Regions from separate parts of the Latilactobacillus fuchuensis genome, predicted to be linked through region 2. Evidence: predicted binding sites of a transcription regulator. Region 2 holds the regulator's gene; each other region holds the start of a gene.

Region 1 (7,090 bases), 330 kb from region 2:
TCAAATTGGCGAACAATTGGACAAGGCGGATTTGGCAGCTAGTTTTCAAGCTAGTGTGATTGAAGTCTTGGTGACTAAAACATTGAAGGCGGCTCAAAAATTGCAAGTCAAACAATTGGTCGTTGCCGGTGGTGTTGCGGCCAATCAAGGGTTACGTGAAGCATTAACCAGTGCGATTCAAGCCCAGATGCCCGAATTGCAATTAATCATGCCACCGCTACGATTGTGTGGGGATAACGGCGCAATGATTGGGGCGGCTGCACACATTGCATTGCGCAAAGGCACGTTAGCCGATTTAACCTTAAATGCGATTCCGGGATTAGATTTTCCATACCAAGAAGAATTGTGAAAAAGATTGCTGAAGGGCAATCTTTTTTATTTTCAGCTAATAAAATAACGGATGATTTTATTGAATAATCCGTGTACTGCTTAGGATTAGGGCTGTTTATATTTTAAATAACAATTATTTGACAAAAATAAAGAAAGCGCTTATACTAAAAATATAGAAATTGAAAACGCTTTTAAGAAGTTGCGTTCTTTCTATCAATTCGAAACTAAAACTTAAGGGGTAATTTTATTATGGCAGAAAAAACAATCATGTTATGTTGTGCAGCAGGGATGTCAACGAGTTTATTAGTGACAAAAATGCAAAAAGCAGCTGAAGAACAAGGTATTGAAGTTGAAATCTTTGCAACTGGTGCATCAGATGCAGACAATCAATTAGAATCTAAAAACATTAGCTGCGTCTTATTAGGACCTCAAGTTCGTTTCATGGAAGGTCAATTCAAAGAAAAATTGGCTCCTAAAGGCATCGGCGTTGAAGTCATTGATATGAAATCTTACGGTATGATGGACGGCGCAACTGTCTTGAAACAAGGATTAGCTTTAATCAAATAAGCTTAATTAGCTGTGACCTCACACAGTTAATCATAAATTAAAATGGTTGAACCCAATGTCTGGGCTCAACCATTTTTGTGTTCGCGCTTTTTTAGTCAGACAAACCTTCAAGTGCAAGGGCTTGTTCTTCCCATTCAGTTTCAGTTTGGGCTAATTGGGCTTGAACCGTTTCGAGTTTTTGTTGTAATTCTTGAAGGACCAATGGTTTAGTAATCGTCTCACTTTGGGCCATTTCTTCTTGGATGTCGGCGGCTTGTTGTTCTAACTCGCCCATTTGATTTTCAAGCTGTTCCACTAAACGGGCCAATTTGCGTTGGGCGCGTTGGGTTTCTTTGCTAGCCTTGTAACCGTCTTGTGCAGTGACGATTGCTTGAGTGGTGGTTGTTGGCGTATCAGCGGCGGCGAACGCTTCTTCCTCCGCTTTTTTGGCCAGATAATAATCGTAATCGCCCAAATACCGTTTGCTGCCGGTATCGGATAATTCAATAATGCCGGTCGCGACTTGGTTGATGAAATAGCGGTCATGGGAAACGAACAGGACGGTGCCATTAAAGTCACGTAAGGCTGTTTCGAGGACTTCCTTACTATCAATATCTAAATGGTTAGTCGGTTCATCCATGATCAGGAAGTTATCGTGATTCATCGCCAATTTAGTCAATAGTAGGCGGGCTTTTTCACCACCACTTAATTGTGAAACGACTTTTAAAACGTCGTCGCCACTGAATAGGAAGCTTCCGAGTAACGTTCGAATTTCTTTTTCGGGCGTAGTCCGGTGATCGTCCCACAATTCTTCTAAGACAGTTTTGTTAGCGTGTAGGTTTCGCTGTTCTTGATCGTAATAACCGACCGACACGTTACTGCCTAATTTTTCTTGACCTTTGATAAACGGAATTTTGTGGAGCACACTTTTGAGGAGGGTCGATTTACCAATCCCGTTGGGGCCAATAATCGCTAGTCGTTCTTGGCGGTTAACTTCGAAATTAATCGGTTCAACCATAATTTTGTCGGGTTCGTAGCCAACCGCTGCCTCAGTGACTTTTAAAACTTCATTACCACTCGGTTGTTCCGTTTCAAAATGGAAATGGATTTTAGCGGCATCATTTTGCGGTCGATCCAGTTTATCCATTTTTTCGAGTTGTTTACGCCGACTCTGAGCTTGTTTGGTCGAGCTAGCGCGGACAATATTTTTGTCGACGAACGTTTGTAATTTTTCAATTTCGGCTTGTTGTTTTTCGAAGGCCTTCCATTCTAACGTTAGGTTATCGGCCTTTAAGGTTAAGAAATGACTGTAATTGCCGGTGTAATGCGTTAATGTATGGCGGCTCATATCGTAAACTTCTTTGGTAATTTTATCGAGGAAGTAACGGTCATGTGAAACCGTTAGTAAGGCGCCGGGGTAAGTTTGTAGATAATTTTCTAACCAAGTTAAGGTTTCGATATCCAAATGGTTGGTGGGTTCGTCCAAGATTAAGACGTCTTTTTTTGCTAACAATAACTTAGCAAGTGCGAGACGGGAGCGTTCGCCACCAGAAAGCGTACTGATTGGTTTTTCAAACGTTTCTTCTGGAAATTGGAAACCGTGGAGCACACCACGAATTTCGGCTTCGTAACCATAACCGTTAGCTTCTGTGAAATCGTGTTGAATTTGATCGTAACGTTTCAACAAATCAGCGTAGTCAGCATTTGTATGGTCAGTACTCGAATCAGCAATGGCCGCTTCCAACGTGTGCATTTGTTGTTCCATTTGACGTAACGGTTCAAAGATGGTTAACATTTCAGCGTAAATTGTCCGTTCTGAACTGAGACCACTGTCTTGGGCGAGGTAGCCGACTTGCACATTTTTACCCAGAATAATTTGACCGTCATCGGGCGTGGTGATACCGGCAATCATTTTAAGGAGTGTTGATTTACCAGCACCGTTCGGGCCGACTAAAGCGACTCGGGCGTGGTCTTGGACTTCTAATTGAGCATTTTTGAATAAATAATCGCCACCGAAATGGCGAGCAACTTGTTGAACTTGTAGTAATATCACGATAAAAATTCCTTTCGTATGGTGGTTTAAAGGGCTTCATTTTAAGAAATTAGTGGGGCAACTTTACTTATCATAACAGATTTAAAGGTTTGACTGGTGAAATTGTAAATTAATTGCTTTTCACAAGAAAATTCAGTATGATTTCAATAGCGTACAACGCTAAATTTCACAAGCAAAAATAAACGGAGGTTCCAAAATGGCTGAAAATAAAATTCCAAGAGCCACAGCGAAACGTTTACCTTTATATTATCGCTATTTGAATTTTTTGAATAATGCAGGCACGGCAAAAATTTCATCTACCGAACTATCTGAAGCAGTTAAAGTGGATAGTGCAACGATTCGTCGCGATTTTTCATATTTCGGGGCGCTAGGTAAACGTGGTTATGGTTATGATGTAGAATCATTGTTAAATTTCTTTAAAAAGACTTTGAATCAAGACCGTTTAACAAACGTTGCTTTGATTGGGGTTGGTAATTTAGGGCACGCTTTACTAAATTATAATTTCCGTCAAACCAATAATATTCGGATCAGCGCCGCTTTTGACGTTAAAGAAGAATTAATCGGCACGATTCAAACGGGCGTACCAGTTTACCCAATGGCTGAAATGGTTGAAGAATTAAAAAACCAACAAATTGAAATCGTGATTCTAACGGTGCCAATCGATGTCGCTCAAAAAGTAACGGACGATTTAGTTGAAGCTGGGATCAAAGGGATTATGAACTTTACCCCAATTCGAATTTCAGTGCCAACGGGTATTCGGATTCAAAACGTCGATTTAGCCAAAGAATTGCAAACGTTAATTTATTTCTTAGATAATTATAACGACGAAACCAAAACAGAACAATAAGCGACTTTAAAATAGCGTTTAAACAAGTTATCCAGCATTAGGTAGCTTGCTTAGACGCTATTTTTTTAACGCAATAGATACGTTAACGTTACGAGCAGATTCATACCAGCGTGACTGATAATCGTCGTGTATAGCGAGCCGGTCTTACGGTAGAGCCAGCACAGAAACAAACCAATGGCCGCGTAAATAATCAGATGACCGTCTTGGTGCAGTAAACTAAATAGCAAGCTAGAAATTAAAGCGGCCCAAAGCGGGTTAATCGTACCGGACAAACCGCCGAAGATGGCCCCGCGAAAAACAATTTCTTCCATCACAGGTGCGGCAATCGTGACGGCTAAAATGAGCCAAGGTTGTTGGCGCATAGCAGTCATTAACGTAATCGTGTTTAACGAGTTAGCCGAATTCTTGAAAATCAGATGGTCCACAATCCCGGCCAAGACTTGAACGAGTAAGGTTAATAAAATGCCGCTGATGCCCCACATGATAATCGTTTTAAGGGGGGCGGGATGATATTCCAATGAATTAGCCGTCCGGCGTCGATTGAAGACTAATAAGCCAAGCGCCCCTAGTAAATCAAAGATAGTCGTCAACAAGAAAATTTGCGGTGTTAGCTTGAAAAGTTGCGCACAAGCACTCGGTAAGACGAGCACGATTAAATAAGTTAAAATAATTCTAAAATTTTGTTTGTATAAAGTCATTGAGTATCTCCTCAAAGGTTGATGTGACAATAGTTTAGCGTATTAGCACTCGAAATGCAAAGTGCCAGCAAAATACTTGCAATGTTCTGAGAAAATGCTATGATAAAAAATGTAATTAGCACTTGTGTTAATCGAGTGCTAAAAAAGAAAAATTGATGGAGGGATTTTAAGTGTTAAAACCATTAGAAGATCGCGTGATTATCGCAGTTAAAGACGAAGAAGAACAAACCGTTGGTGGCATTGTGTTAGCTAGCAATGCGAAGCAAAAACCACAAACTGGTAAAGTTGTTGCAGTAGGTGAAGGAACGCTCACTAATGACGGCCAACGAATTCCATTATCCGTTAAAGTGGACGATGAAGTCCTTTATGACAAATATGCCGGTTCAGAAGTGGACTATGCCGGCGCTTCATATTTAGTCTTGCACGCTAAAGATATCATGGCAATTGTTGAATAAATCAAATATAAATCGATACAAAAATATTTAATGAGGTGAAAGAATTATGGCAAAAGAACTTAAATTTTCAGAAGATGCTCGCTCAAAAATGTTAGCGGGTGTTGATCAATTAGCAAATACCGTTAAAACAACTTTAGGACCTAAAGGCCGCAACGTCGTTTTGGAAAAAGCGTACGGTTCACCTGAAATTACCAATGATGGTGTCACAATCGCTAAAGCCATCGAATTGGAAGATCATTTCGAAAACATGGGCGCTAAGTTAGTTGCAGAAGTTGCTTCTAAAACTAACGATATCGCTGGTGACGGCACAACCACGGCCACTGTTTTAGCCCAAGCGATTATTCGCGAAGGCATGAAGAACGTGACTGCCGGTGCTAATCCTGTTGGCATTCGTCGTGGGATTGAACTAGCCACTAAAACAGCGGTTAAAAAATTACACGAAATTTCACATCCAGTTGAAAGTAAAGAGGCTATTGCGCAAGTCGCTGCCGTCTCATCTGATAATAAAGAAACGGGACAGTTAATTGCCGATGCGATGGAAAAAGTCGGTAACGACGGTGTGATTACGGTTGAAGAATCAAAAGGGATTGATACGGAATTAAGCGTCGTTGAAGGGATGCAATTCGATCGTGGTTATTTATCACAATACATGGTGACTGATAACGACAAGATGGAAGCCGATCTCGACAACCCATACATCTTAATTACGGATAAGAAGATTTCTAACATTCAAGATGTTTTACCATTATTACAATCAATCGTTCAAGAAGGCAAAGCGCTATTAATCATCGCTGACGATGTTGATGGTGAAGCTTTACCAACCCTTGTTTTAAACAAGATTCGTGGGACGTTCAACGTTGTTGCGGTTAAAGCGCCTGGTTTTGGCGATCGTCGTAAGGAACAACTTGAAGATATCGCAACTTTAACGGGTGCGACTGTTATTACCAGTGATTTAGGCCTCGAATTAAAAGAAACAACCATCGATCAATTAGGGACAGCTGGTAAAGTGACAATTACAAAAGATAATACAACTATCGTTGAAGGTGCTGGTAGTAAAGCAGCCATCGCTGAACGAGTTGAAAACATCAAGAAACAAGTGGCTGAAACCACTTCTGATTTTGATCGTGAAAAATTACAAGAACGTTTAGCTAAATTAGCTGGCGGCGTCGCAGTCATCAAAGTTGGGGCTGCTACTGAAACCGAATTGAAAGAACGTAAATACCGGATTGAAGACGCCTTAAACGCAACGCGCGCAGCCGTTGAAGAAGGTTACGTTGCCGGTGGTGGGACTGCTTTAATCGACGTGATGAGCAGTGTCGCAGCCTTAGAAGAAGAAGGCGACGTTCAAACCGGGATTAATATCGTATTACGTTCACTTGAAGAACCTGTTCGTCAAATTGCAACCAATGCGGGCCTTGAAGGTTCAGTGATTGTTGAAAAAGTGAAATCTCAAGACACTGAAATCGGCTATAACGCCGCCAACGGTAACTGGGAAAATATGATTGACGCTGGGATTTTAGACCCAACTAAGGTCACACGTTCAGCGTTACAAAATGCAGCCAGCGTTGCCGCATTGATGTTAACAACTGAAGCAGTCGTCGCTGACAAACCAGAAGACCACCCGGCAGCACCAGCCGGTGGCATGGACCCATCAGCAATGGGCGGAATGATGTAGAGTGCTGACTCAGCCGTTTAGCTTCTGAGTATAGCCTAAAATAAAAGCTTATGGCCTGAACATTGGTCATAAGCTTTTATTTGTAGCTAGACGGAAGAAGTTGGCTGAGGAGGCACGTTTTGGAGAGAGTGCTAGGGCTCACGGGTAGCTTCCGAGCATTAGCCTAGTTCCGTGAATAAAGTCCGATTTGTGGACTTTGTTTGCGAAACGTAGCTAAGCACAAGAAGCTGTGAGCACTTGCACGTTTTAATCAGAGTGCTTTTAGTTGCGGTTAGCAACTGAGCATTAATAAAAATAGCGTATTATGACGATTTTAAGTCATGATACGCTATTTTAGATTAAGCGGAAGTTGTTGCAACCAAAAGCACGTTTTGGAGAGAGTGCTGACTCGAATGGGTTAGGCTTTGAGGATTAATCTGAAAACAGGCATTGTGGGTGTTTTTAACCCATGATGCCTGTTTTCTAGTTAACCGGAAAAGGCTATTC
Region 2 (7,090 bases):
GAGCTTCTTGGGCTTGTTGATACAATTTAACCGTCAATTCTTGAACAATTTCACTTAACGCATCGCGTTTCGTCTTCATGTCTTCAAGATTGTTTTCTTGTTGTGCTTTGACTAATTCTTCTTTAGCATCTTTTGCTTTTTGTAATTCGTCATCTGAAACTTTGCCTTCAAGTTCCTTCATTGTCTTATCAGTTTGGAAGATTAATTGATCAACATCGTTCTTTAAATCAACTTCTTCTTTACGTTTTGAATCGGCTTCTTCGTTTTCTTGGGCTTCTTTCATCATACGATCGATTTCGTCGTCTGAAAGACCTGATGAACTCTTGATCGTGATTTTTTGTTCTTTGTTAGTGCCTAAATCTTTGGCAGAAACATTGACAATCCCGTTCTTATCAATATCGAATTTAACTTCGATTTGAGGGATCCCACGAGGTGCAGCAGGAATATCAGTCAATTGGAAACGACCTAATGTCTTGTTATCAGCGGCCATTGGACGTTCGCCTTGTAAGACGTGGATATCAACGGCTGGTTGATTGTCAGCAGCAGTTGAGAATGTTTGAGCCTTACTTGTAGGAATCGTTGTATTCCGGTCGATTAATTTAGTGAAGACACCGCCCATTGTTTCAATCCCTAATGATAAAGGTGTTACGTCAAGTAATACGACATCCTTCACATCACCTGAGATAACCCCGCCTTGAACAGCAGCACCGATTGCAACGGCTTCGTCAGGGTTGATTGAATGATCTGGTTCTTTGCCAGTCCAGTTCTTAACGGCTTCTTGAACAGCAGGAATCCGAGTTGAACCACCATTTAAGATGACTTTGTCGATATCGTTATCTGTTAAACCAGCATCTTTCAAAGCGTTTTGAACAGGAATCCGAGTACGATCAACTAAGTCAGAAGTTAATTTATCAAATTCAGCACGTGATAACGTCATTTCCAAATGCATTGGGCCGTTATCGCCAGCTGAGATAAATGGCAAGCTGATTTGAGTGCTTGTGACACCAGATAAATCTTTTTTAGCTTTTTCAGCAGCATCCTTTAGACGTTGCATAGCCATCTTGTCTTTTGATAAATCAATGCCGTTTTCAGCTTTGAAATTTTTAACTAACCAAGCAATAACGGCGTCATCGAAATCATCCCCGCCTAAATGTGTATCACCATTTGTTGATAATACTTGGAAGACACCGTCGCCTAATTCAAGGACGGAAACATCAAAAGTACCACCACCAAGGTCATAAACTAAAACTTTTTCTTCTTGTTCAGTCTTGTCTAAACCGTAAGCTAAAGCTGAAGCTGTTGGTTCGTTGATAATCCGTTTAACTTCAAGACCGGCAATCTTACCAGCATCTTTAGTCGCTTGACGTTGTGAATCATTGAAGTAAGCAGGCACTGTAATAACGGCTTCAGTGACTTCTTCGCCAAGATAATCTTCAGAGAATTTCTTGATGTATTGGAGAATCATTGCTGAAACTTCTTGTGGTGTATAAGTCTTATCGCCAACTGTGACTTTGTAACCAGCTTCGCCGATATGACGTTTGATTGATGCGATTGTGTCTGGGTTAGTGATTGCTTGGCGTTTAGCCACTTCACCAACTTGGATTTCACCATTCTTGAATGAAACGACAGATGGTGTTGTCCGTGCGCCTTCTGGATTTGTAATAATCTTTGGTTGGCCGCCTTCTAATACGGCAACTGCTGAGTTTGTTGTGCCTAAATCAATACCAATTACTTTACTCATTATTAATTCCCTCTTTTTTTAAATTTTTTAATTAATTATTGTGCGACAACGACCATTGCTGGGCGTAAAACACGGTCTTTCAAATAATAACCTTTTTGGAAAACTTGAACGACTGTGTCTGCTTTTTGATCTCCTTCAACAGCTACCGTTTGGACGGCTTGATGAATGGTCGGATCAAAGGTTTTGCCCGCGGCCTCAATTTCTTGAACGCCGTGGTCTTTTAGCGCGTTAAGCATGTGATCATAAGTCATTTGAACGCCTTTTTTAAGTTGTTCACCATTATCATCAGTTGCTTCAGTTGCTAAGGCCCGTTCTAAATTATCTAAAACAGGTAAAACATCTTTAGCTAACGCTTGACCATCATATTTCAACAAGCTGGCTTGTTCTTTTTGATGGCGGGCGTGCATATTTTTAATTTCAGCTTGTGAGCGTAAATAGCTATCTTCTAAATCGTCATACTTCTTTTGTAAGTCAACTAAAGGTTGATCTTCCACAACTTCTTCAGTGGCTTCTGTCTTATCAGTTTCAACTACTTGCTCCGGTGTTTCAGTGGTTGGTTCCGCTGGTTCAACCGGTGTCTTAGTTTCGTCTACTGATTGGTCTTGCTCTGTCAAACAAACACACTCCTTTAAGTTTGATTATCGTCAAAATCGGCGTAATAATCAATTAGTTTTCTCGCTAATTCTTCACGGAAGACGTCTAATAAACCGATCATCCGTGAATAAGGCATGCTAGTGGGGCCTAATAAAGCAATCAGACCTTGACCATGTTCGCCAACATCGTAATTGACAGTCATCAGACTGTAATTCTTCAAGAGCTCATTGGTCATCTCATCGCCTAATCGGACTTGAACCTGATTGTTGGCACTGCCGGGTGACAAATCCAACAACTTCGCTAAATCGTCTGATTGATTAATGATATTATAGATTGACTTCAGTTGATCAACATCCGCAAACTGCGAGAAGTTCAACAAATTCATCTGTCCACCAACGTATAACCGTTCCTGAGAGGCTTGTTTCAAAACATCATCGAAGATATTCAAGAAACCACCTGGGGAAGCCATGTACTGCGTTAACAGTGCGGGGACTTCCGTCTTCAACTTCTGACTGACCACCGTTAACGGTAGACCGACCAGATGTTCGTTGATAATCCGAATCGCCTTTTCAAGCTCGTCTCCCGAAATATGTTGCGAAATCGAGAAGACTTGATTATCAACCGTCCCGGCACTCGTGACAATAATCGCCATCACCTGGTGATTACTGAGCGGTACCAATCGAAAACCGGTTAAACGAATCTCAGCGACTTCCGGGCCTAACGTAATCGCCGTGTAGCTGGTTAGGTTGGATAAAATATTCGCTGATTGGGACACAATTTCATCAATCTTATGATAACGATGACCAAACGATTGTTGCACCGTCGCGACATCAATTGGATTGAGCGTTGCCGGTTGAATCAGGTGATCTAGATAATAACGATACCCCTTCATCGAAGGCACTCGACCGGAAGAAGAATGGGTTTTTTCAATCAACCCGACACTCTCCAAATCAGCCATGTCATTCCGAATCGTTGCCGAACTGACGTGCATTGGTAATTCTGCCATTAACTTTTTAGAACCCACCGGCTGACCACTCTCGGTAAAAAGACGAATAATTTCTTTAAGAATCATTAATTGTCTTTCGGTCAGCATGTTATCACCTCTTTTTAGCACTTGATTATTACGAGTGCTAATTACAAGTATTAATATAGCAAGAACGTCAAATAAAGTCAAGAATCGGACCGTTTTTTTTACCATTTTCAGCAAAATCGGTCTCGAGACTGATATGCGACCAGTCTCCAGTCAGAGCGATGCCAAACAAAGAGGCTGTTCAACCAAAATGATTTGGTTGAACAGCCTTTCTTACATGTAGCTTCGGTTAATGTTCAAAATCTGAGCAGTTCGAACCAGCACTTATTTTCCTTAACGTGCTTCCCGAACTAGCCTTTTCCGGTTAACTACAAAGCCAACCCGTGAGTGGCGGCACTTAGTATTCGTCTAACAGAAATTCTTGGAAGACTTCGTTGCCTAAGAACTTGCCGGATTCCGTTAGGCGTAACCAGTCGCCTTCTTGTTTTAAATAACCTTTCGCAATCTGCGTGGCGACGGTATCACCGTAAACGGCTTGGAGTGGCATTTTGAATTTTTCTTGAAACCGTTGGATCGACACGCCTTGCATCGTTCGCAATCCTAAGAATAATTCCTCTTCCATCTGTTCGGTTAACGGTAAAACGTGACGTTCAATCACGGGCACTTTATTGTCGTGTAATGGTTCCAGATACTGTTGAATTGGGCCGAAGTTATGGTAGCGATCTTTACCTAGATAACCAAAAGCACCCGCCCCAAAACCGAAATACTTTTCATTGCGCCAATACGTTAAATTATGGGCTGATTGATAACCGGGTTTGGCAAAATTACTGATTTCATATTGTTCTAAACCCGCCTTTTGGAAACTATCAATCGCCGCTTGATACATATGCGCTTCAACGTCTTGCGATGGTAAACGTAACTTACCTTGGCGCATTAAATTATAGAATATCGTTTTGCGTTCCAGAATTAACGAATAGGTTGAATAGTGCGGCAAATCAAGCGCCAACGCTTTGGTTAGACTATCCATAAAATCTTCTTCACTTTGATCAGGCAATCTAAAAATCAGATCAATACTGATATTCTCAAAACCGACTTGCCGTGCATTATCAATTGCGCGATAAACATCCGCACTGCGATGAATCCGCCCAATCTTTTTCAGTATTTGATCATTAAACGATTGGACCCCAATACTTAAACGATTAACGCCGTTGTCCTTAAGAACCTGCAACTTCGCGGTGTCTTGTAAATCGTTGGGATTGGCTTCAAAGGTGAATTCGCCACCTTTAAATGGTAAATATTGATGAATACCATCTAATAGCCGTTGCAGTTGCGCTGGTGAGAGCGTCGTTGGTGTCCCACCACCCACGTAAATCGTTTCAATGGGTTCATCAGGATGTTCCGCCATGACTAGTTGGAATTCACGGATTAACATGTCGACATAATCATCGACCGGTTGGCCCTCAATAAAAACCTTGTTGAAATCACAATAATAACAAATATGTTCACAAAATGGGATATGGATATAAGCACCCGCCATTTAATTACCCCTCTAATTCTTTAAAATACGCTCGTGTATCAGCTTTATCTTGATGGAGCTGTTCAATTAATTGTGCGGCCGATTCAAACTTCACTTCGCCACGCAAATAGTGGTGCCATTCGACTTTAACCGTTTCATCATAGATGTCGCCGTTAAAATCGAGCAAGTTAATTTCAACCGTGACCGGGTTATCATCATGGAACGTCACGTTGCGGCCAATCGAAGCCATCCCCAGATACCATTGATCACGGACAAACATTCGCACCGCATAAATTCCAATCCCAGGTAACCGTTCGGGCTGGGTTGCGGCAATATTGGCCGTTGGAAAGCCGAGTTCACGCCCACGCGCTTCACCATGCACAACCTCGCCAGTTGTTCGGTAAATATACCCTAATAATTGGTTAGCGGCATCAATCTGACCGCGATCGAGTTCTTCACGAATTAAGGTGGAGCCAATTTTAGTGCCTTGATAATCATGTTCAGCGACCGTTACAATTTCGAAACGGTCTTGTGCGAATGACGCGAGCGTCTGCATATTCGCAACTGCTCTTTGCCCATACGTATAATCAAAACCAGCAACCACCGTATCAGCGTGTAAGGCAACCAAGTATTGATCGACAAACGCTTGGGGTGCAAGCTTCGCGAAAGCTGGATTAAAATGCACGACGTACAAAATATCAACGCCTAAGTCCGCCATCAATTCTTGCTTGCGTTCAGTCGTCGATAAATAACGAAAACTCGCTTCGTTCACGTGACGGTAGACAATCGCGGGATGAATATTAAACGTCATGACCGCTAAAGGCATCTTTTTTTTGCGTGCCACTTTTTGCGCCGTTTCAATCACGGCTTGGTGCGCACGATGAACCCCATCAAAAAAACCTAACGCTAAAACCACTGGTGTTGGCTTAATTTGAGTGGGTGCATAGGGATGAACTAATTCAATGACTTGCATGTTTTTCACCTGATTTTTTTAATGAGTACCTTGATTTTGTAAATACATTTTAAATGGTCGATAAACGTGGGCTTGCCCAGCGTCCAATTGATAGATGGCTTTAATGTGCCCTTGATAAGTCAATGCTAATTGGTCAACGGTCTGATTTTCAAACGTTAAGAAAACGCCGTTGAGCACTTTGGCCCATTGATCGTCATCTAGCACGACTTGTTCAACATTAGCAAAAACGTGGTCCAACGGAATTAACACGTCGGCTAATTGATTGGCTTCCATTTTCTCCGTTAGTTGCGCGAGCGTCACACAATCTCCGATTTGAATCCCACCACTCTTTAAACGCGTCAAGTCGGACATAACTGCTGGTAATCCTAACTTCCGGCCGAAATCAACCGCGAGCGTCCGAATATAAGTCCCTTTCGAACAACCCACGACGAAGCGAAACTTCTGATGACCAGTCGCTTCATCAAACGTGATTTCACCGTCTAAATCAAATTGAGAAATTGTGATTGATCGTTGGGGCCGTTCAACTGTTTCACCGGCGCGCGCATAATCGTAGAGTCGACGGCCATTGACTTTCACCGCCGAAAACATCGGTGGAATTTGAATCGAATCGCCTAAGAAACTAGCGAGCGTCGTTTCAATCGTTTCTTTTGATAATGGTTCAGTCATTTTGACTTCTTCGACAATCTCACCGTCTAAATCTTCGGTCGTCGTCGAAAGACCAATCGTGATTTCACCGGTATAAATCTTGCCGGAATGAACCAATTGATCGACCACTTTAGTGGCTTGTCCGATACAAATCGGTAAAACACCGTCCACGTTGGGATCCAGTGTGCCAGAATGGCCCACTTTCTTAGTGTGTAAAATGCGTCGAACTTTAAAGACACAATCACTGCTGGTCATGCCACGTTCTTTATATAATGGTAAAATGCCGTCCATAATAGTCTCCTTTAGTGAATTAACTGTTTCATTATAGCATATAAAAAGGGCGGCCCCTATTATCGGACCGCCCTTTTTAGCACAGATTAACGTTGTGCTTCGTCTTGATGCAATTTACGCAATAATTCATCGATATGTTCACCATAACGCACTGAATTATCTTGTTCAAAGGTGATTTCAGGAATCTTGTACAACTTAATCCGTTGCCCTAATTCCATCCGAATCAATCCTTTGGCTTTATCCAAACCAGATTGTGCTTTTTCAGCATCACTGGCTAAGTTAGATAAAATACTGTAATAA
Region 3 (7,090 bases), 520 kb from region 2:
CCAATACGCGCCCCGCCGCGCGATCTAATAGTGATTCAGACACCAAGTCCTGTGCTAAAGCTTGGTCAAGTTGCATATAGGTTTGATCCCATAAACTTAAATCAACACCAGCAGTCAAGGCCGCGGCGGCCGCTTGCGGTTGCGTCTCAAAAACATCTGACAAACGATCCAATGCCGTACCATCCGCCATCACAATCCCTTGAAAACCGACTTGCTCACGTAACTGCCTGGTTAATAAATCCTGATTAATATGACAAGGGACACCATCAACATCGTTGTAAGCTGCCATCACACCCGCTGCATTCTGAACACTTTGTAACAGCGGTTGATAAATATCTGAATATTCACGGTTACCTAACGTGACGGTGCCAGAATTATGGCCACCTAGCGCTTCACCTTGGGCAATACAATGTTTCAAGACAACCCCAATTGGTTTTTCTGTAGCCAAATTCACCGGTTGATCCCAGAAACTGTGATTGCTTTGAATTAAATCGCCTTGGAAGCCATCGACAACGGCTTGGCTCATTCGTGCCGCTAAGATTGGGTCTTCACCAAAACATTCTTCAGAACGTCCCCAACGCGGATCTTTAACTAAATCTAAGGTCGATACTAAGGCAAGGTTAACCCCTTTTAGTGCTAATTCTTGCGCCATCAATTGCGCTGATTGTTTCATTAGAGTGGTATTAAATGCATTCCCGCGCCCAATATTAGTCGGGTACGAAATCCCGTCTAATCCTTGATGCCCATGAGGACACTCTTCGACAATCAACGTTGGAATCCCCCAACGCGACTGTTCAATCACGTATTTTTGCACCCGATTGGCCACCCGCCAACTATCCTGAGCAGCAACGCCGTTTTCAAAATTGACCTTCGACCATGGATCGGCTCGAAATAAACCGTATAAAGCGCCTAAACCACCGCCCCAGGCCACATGTTGTTTAAAGTCATCCGTCAGTTGTTCACGCTTTTCATCTGCAAAAGTTTCCCACCCATATCGGTTTTGATTGACCTGACCAATTTTTTCTTGTGTACTCATTCGACTCAACAAATCGGTTACGCGTTGGCGAATGGTTAACTTAGTATCCTGATATGGATATTGCATACTTATCCCTCATTCTGATTAACTTTATTACTTGCGATAACAAATGGTAAGAACAGAAATACATCTAGAACAATTAAAGCGATTGTCAATAACGCTGCCATATAGTCACCACCAGTTGCGATAAAGGATTGAATAACCGGTGGGGTAATCCATGGTGCTGCTGCAACGGTTCTCCCAATCAACCCCATGCTAGTCGCAAAATAGGCAATTAGTAAATTGATTGACGGAATGATTGCACATGGAATCATGTAAATTGGGTTCATAACAACGGGGAGGCCAAACATCACTGGTTCTGTAATATTAAAGAAACAAGTTGTTAAGCCTAACTTAGCGACTTGACGTTGATCTTTTCGTTTAGAAACCCATAAAATTGCGATGACTAATGGTAAAATACAACCGCCACCACCAATCAACCCAAATGCATTCGTGAAAGGTTCTGTGATAATATTTGGAATGGCTTTACCAGCAGAAAAGGCCGTCATATTTTCTTGGATTGATTGTAGTAATGGCGCTTGGCGGACCGGTGCCAAAATACTAGAACCATGCATTCCAAAGACCCACAAGAAATCTGAGAAGAATTGTAAGAATAATGTGCCAGGTACCGACAACACAAACGATTTTAGTGGCGTTTGAATCGCTAATTCAATTAATCGTGGTACGTTTAAGCCCGTCGTTTTTTGAAGAACGAAGACAAAAATCCCAAAAACCAGAATGACTGCAATTTCCGGTACCAATGAATTAAATGATGTTGCAACTGCTGGTGGCACACCTTCAGGCATTTTAATTCTAATTTTTTTAAATTTAGTTAAATGAATAAATAATTCGGTACTAACTAAGGCTGCTAACATTGCTGTTGCTAAGCCTGAAGAGGATGTTAAACTTTGTAAAAAAACACCAGTTGCTTCTGCAGTTTTACCATTAACTAAGGTTACTGTACTATTAACCGGCATTAAGATAAACATGACTGCGATACTTAGAATACCCGCATGGACTGAACTAAACGACGGGTCATCAACTTGACCGCTACGAACATAGTGATTCGCGAGATTGGCCCCAATATTGTAACAAACAACAATCGATAGAATGCTCATCGTACCGTTACTAATAATGGTTGCTAAATCGGCTAATGAACTTAAATCGATTATTTTTTGAACAGCTGTATTGGAAAAAATAAGAGCATTCAGTAAAACCATCAATGACGCCGCCATCACAAGTGGCATGGTCACAATAAAACTATCTCGAATTGCGATTAAATGGCGCTGGTTATTAAGTTTTGATACAAGTGGTAATAATTTCTCCGATAATTGATCTACAACTTTCACAAAAACATCTCCCTAATGACTATAATTGAACCGATTCAATTTTATATATTAGCATGCTTAATTATAATTTGCAATAGCGCTTTCATTGACTTGTAATTTTATTTTTAATTCTGCATACTAATTATAATGACATTTAAAGGAGTTCCCCATGATTAAACCCATTATGCACGACCCGACTTTTCTCGCTCAAACAGCGACACTAGCGACTGTTGATGATAAACAAGTCATCACTGACCTACTCGATACATTAGCCGCTAATACTGAACGCTGTGTCGGGATGGCGGCCAATATGATTGGTGTCAACAAACGCATTATCGTTTGCCAAATGGGCCCGATTGCGCTGCCATTAGTCAATCCAACGATTATCAAAAAAAGCGCCCCCTACGAAACTGAAGAAGGTTGTCTCTCTTTAACGGGTCAACGCGCAACCACCCGCTACGATCAAATTACGGTTCGCTATCAAGATCGTCAGTTTAAAACGCAGGAACAGGCTTTTACCGGTTGGATCGCCCAAATTATCCAACACGAAGTCGATCATTGCGAGGGCATTTTGATTTAAATTAAAACAAAGCTGGTTAACCTAAAATCACCAATTATCTTAAAATCAAGATAACTGGTGATTTTCTGTTAATGCTCAGTTGCTGAACGCAACGCAACACACTTAGTTTTTTAACGTGCTTTTGAGTTGCAACAACTTCCGCTTAATCTAAAATAACCGATAATCTTAAGAACGAGATTACCGGTTATTTATAATTAATGCTCAGTTGCTAACCGCAACTCAACACACTTAGTTTTTTAACGTGCTTCTGAGCTAGCTTCTTCCGTCTAGCTACGATTAGCAAATCATGACCAAACTCCGGTCATAATTCACTAATCTAGGCTATACTCAGAAGCTGACCAGCTCAGTCAGCACTTCGATCTTAACGTGCTAACCCAAGCAGACATTTCCGCCTAACTACATAATTGCCCATACGATTAAACTTCAAATCGTATGGGCAATTCTTAGGTTATGCTCAGGGTCAAACCGCTTGTGTGAGCACTTCGACCTTAATGTGCTTCTCAGCCAACTTCCTCCGTCTAGCTACGAATCGCAAATTATGACTAAAACCAGTCATATTTCACAATTCTAGGCTATACTCAGAAGTTCCCGGCTGATCAGCACTCATTTTTTTGACGCTCTAATTGACGAAAGCCACCCATTACTGGGTGGCTTTCTAATTAATTTCGCATATTAAATTGTAACATAATATTCTGGGTATCAAGCTTGCTGATACCACCATTAAACACGTTGGTTTAATGTTCGGGGCAACTTCACTAGAGTTGCATGATTTTAATTTGATTCGATTATGTTTAATTCTTGTGGTTCTAAATATTTTCTCGTTTAAACAGCGTAAGCCGCCTCTTTACACTACTTGTAACTCCAGGGTTACTCCAGTTTGATTAAAGTCTTCAAATAATACTTGATTCTACAGTGATAAGTGCTGATTAACTGTTAACAGTATAACATATTTTAAAGTTTGACGCAAAATCACTAAATATTTTCAGAAAAGAGGCTTTCCATTTGACCAAAATTGACCTTTGCTGTAAAATTTGATTTATAGATTTCAGAGTGCTTAAACTCTGGTTCATATAAGGAGGCAATTCAATGTTAGTACCTACAGTTATTGAACAAACGTCACGTGGCGAACGTTCATACGATATTTATTCACGTCTATTAAAAGACCGGATTATTATGCTATCTGGTGAAGTCAACGATCAAATGGCGAACACCATTATTGCACAATTACTTTTCTTGGATGCCCAAGATTCTGACAAAGACATTTCAATTTACATCAACTCACCCGGTGGTTCTGTGACCGCTGGTTTAGCGATTATGGATACGATGAACTTCATCAAATCTGATGTTCAAACCATCGCAATGGGCATGGCTGCATCAATGGCGAGTGTCTTATTATCAGCTGGGACCAAAGGCAAACGTTTTGCCTTACCTAACTCAACCGTCTTGATTCACCAACCTTTAGGTGGCGCTCAAGGCCAACAAACTGAAATCGAAATTGCTGCTCGCGAAATTTTGAAAACTCGGAAACGTTTAAATCAAATTTTAGCCGACAATTCTGGTCAAACGTTTGAAAAACTACAACAAGATACTGATCGTGATAACTACATGACGGCTCAAGAAGCCAAAGATTATGGTTTGATTGACGATATCATGGTTAACCAACCTAAATAATCACTATAAAAAGTCAATTCTTCGCGGAATTGGCTTTTTTAGTTCATAATTTTTTAAGGCAATCCCCATTTTTGCTATACTTGGTTAAGAATCAAAGGAGGCTTTTAAGATGGATATTAGTGTCATTAAAGCAGACAAAGTCACGATCGACGGCGGCATTGTACTGGGGGCCGAATCAGCGCCGATTACGACCGTCGAATTTCTAAATTTAGCTTGTCCCTATTGTCGTAAATGGTTTTATCGTTCGGATCAACTCTTAACCCAAGCCGTTAAAGAAGGGCGCGTCCGGCGGATTATTAAACCCTTAAACAAGGATAAAGATGATTTACAACTGGGTAATTTAGCCCACACCTATTTACCGTTTGACCAACCGGAAACCGCCGTCAACGCGATTCGTTTTCTATACGCACACCAACCCACTTGGCGCCCCGACTTAGCGCCCAATGAACTTGATCTGTATCTCAAACAGAATCTAAAATTGACCCCTCAAAATAATCAAGCGGCCTTAGCTGCGATTGAACACGAAGCACAGACGGCCAATATTCAATTTGTCCCCACGATTATTCTCGGCCAACATATTTTTGATGAATCAATTGATCTGACCGAATTAGAACAATTAATTTCGCAATAAGCACCAAAAAAGGGTCTAACCAGAGTAGTCAACTACTGATCTGGTTAGACCCTTTTTATAGCGACCTATTAGAACTGGCCTTCTTCAACCTGAATCGCATTTAAATGACGTTCGACTTCGTTCATACTTTGCCGTAATTCATGATATTTATCGCTTGAAAAATCTAAATAGTTGGTACAACCGCCAACGCGTTCGTAGATTTCATCTTTTTGATCTTCAGCTTTTTGCGTTAATGAGACATCAACGCGGCGTTCATCATCAGCTGCTCGGTTACGATTAACCCAACCATCAGCTTCTAGACGTTTCAATAGCGGTGTTAAGGTGCCACTATCAAGTTCTAGATGATGTCCCAACTCTTTAACCGACATCGTGCCATGTTCCCATAACGCTAGCATCGCGATAAATTGTGGGTACGTTAAACTAAACGGTTTTAAAACCTTTCCGTAAAAGTGATTGTACGCCTTTTGCGCACGATAAATTGAAAAGCATAATTGTTCATCTAATAAAACTGGTTCAACCATATTTCTTCCTCCAATTAATAGTGTCCACTGGTAAGCATATCATATAGAATTAAATTGCATAAGTCAATCTGGACCAACAATTAAATTGTACACCTTTATATGACGCCTTGCTGATAATTTTCTGCTAATTGATTTAATTTTCTTAAGCGGTGATTAATGCCAGATTTAGAAATCGCCCCACTTGGCATCCGTTCGCCAAGTTCTTTGAGCGTAATATCTGGGAATTCCAAACGTAATAACGCAATCTCGCGGAGTTTAACCGGTAGATTGTCCAAACCGATAGTGTCTCTTAAATATTCGATATTTTCGATTTGTTTCGTCGCTGCATCGATTGTTTTATTTAAATTGGCCGTTTCACAATTAACTAAGCGATTCACCGAATTCCGCATATCTCGGACAATCCGGATATCTTCAAACTTCAACATTGCATTCGTCGCGCCCACTACCTGTAAGAAATCCGCAATTTTTTCGGCCTCTTTCAGATAAGTAATGTAACCACTCCGACGTTCCGTGGTTTTGGCGTTCAATCCAAAGCGATTCATCATCTGTGCAATATCTTGATTATGTTCTTCATATAAAGAATAAATTTCCAAATGATAACGGCTGGTTTCAGGATTATTGACCGAACCGCCTGCCAGAAATGCCCCTCTTAAATAAGAACGAACCCGTTGATCCTCGTTAATGACATCCTCCGAAACCTGAGTATGAATCGTAAAGCCATCAGCTTCAACAATGTTTAAATCGTTGAGCACTTTATTCGTTCCGTATTTCAATCGTACGATATATTGATTATTTTTCTTTAACTTCATCTTACGGCGCACTAATAGTTCTGATTCAATCTGATAATTCTGCCGTAATAAACTATAAATCCGGCGAGCGATCGCCGGATTTTCAGTCTGAACATTTAAAACAAATTGATGATTCATTAAACTTAACGAACCATTCATCCGAATCAAAGCCGCTAATTCTGCCCGTGCGTGTTCTGGATGTACTTCTAACTGAGTTAATTCCTTCTTTACTTCACTAGCGTAGGAAGCCATCCTTATTCACCTCGTTTAGCTGTATTCACCTGAAAAGCCAAGTTCATAATTTCTTGAACGACTTTTTGACCATTATGAAAAACGCCATGGTTGCGTAATTCCAAAAAATTATCGGAAATGACCCGACAACCCAATTGGCGTAATCCTTTAAAATCATGTTCAACCGGCCATAAAATTTCATCATATTTCTGATGATCTAAATAATTTTCTGGCACGCGGCCGGTATTGACTAACACGGTATCCA

Evidence for each region. The regulator HrcA, encoded in region 2, represses chaperone genes, less so after heat shock. The targets are predictions, from matches to a motif close to TTAGCACTCNNNNNNNNNGAGTGCTAA.
Region 1: a site for HrcA is predicted at 4,590-4,616, ahead of groES (co-chaperone GroES). Genes of this name have one in related genera too.
Region 3: a site for HrcA is predicted at 4,014-4,040, ahead of clpP (ATP-dependent Clp endopeptidase proteolytic subunit ClpP). Genes of this name have one in related genera too.

The regions. Positions count from the first base shown of each region.
Region 1 is NZ_LT984417.1:584,497-591,586, forward strand. It holds gene tsaD (tRNA (adenosine(37)-N6)-threonylcarbamoyltransferase complex transferase subunit TsaD) at 1-349, shown strand, start outside; gene LFUMFP_RS02710 (PTS sugar transporter subunit IIB) at 580-897, shown strand; gene LFUMFP_RS02715 (ABC-F family ATP-binding cassette domain-containing protein) at 989-2,929, opposite strand; gene LFUMFP_RS02720 (redox-sensing transcriptional repressor Rex) at 3,126-3,776, shown strand; gene LFUMFP_RS02725 (CPBP family intramembrane glutamic endopeptidase) at 3,842-4,474, opposite strand; gene groES (co-chaperone GroES) at 4,645-4,929, shown strand; gene groL (chaperonin GroEL) at 4,976-6,604, shown strand.
Region 2 is NZ_LT984417.1:256,881-263,970, reverse strand. It holds gene dnaK (molecular chaperone DnaK) at 1-1,741, opposite strand, end outside; gene grpE (nucleotide exchange factor GrpE) at 1,777-2,355, opposite strand; gene hrcA (heat-inducible transcriptional repressor HrcA) at 2,370-3,428, opposite strand; gene hemW (radical SAM family heme chaperone HemW) at 3,763-4,902, opposite strand; gene ribF (riboflavin biosynthesis protein RibF) at 4,907-5,854, opposite strand; gene truB (tRNA pseudouridine(55) synthase TruB) at 5,873-6,790, opposite strand; gene rbfA (30S ribosome-binding factor RbfA) at 6,877-7,090, opposite strand, start outside.
Region 3 is NZ_LT984417.1:778,554-785,643, reverse strand. It holds gene LFUMFP_RS03660 (glycoside hydrolase family 3 C-terminal domain-containing protein) at 1-1,102, opposite strand, end outside; gene LFUMFP_RS03655 (PTS sugar transporter subunit IIC) at 1,105-2,424, opposite strand; gene LFUMFP_RS03650 (peptide deformylase) at 2,573-2,983, shown strand; gene clpP (ATP-dependent Clp endopeptidase proteolytic subunit ClpP) at 4,070-4,654, shown strand; gene LFUMFP_RS03640 (DsbA family protein) at 4,764-5,285, shown strand; gene LFUMFP_RS03635 (MarR family winged helix-turn-helix transcriptional regulator) at 5,354-5,806, opposite strand; gene whiA (DNA-binding protein WhiA) at 5,902-6,846, opposite strand; gene LFUMFP_RS03625 (gluconeogenesis morphogenetic factor MgfK) at 6,849-7,090, opposite strand, start outside.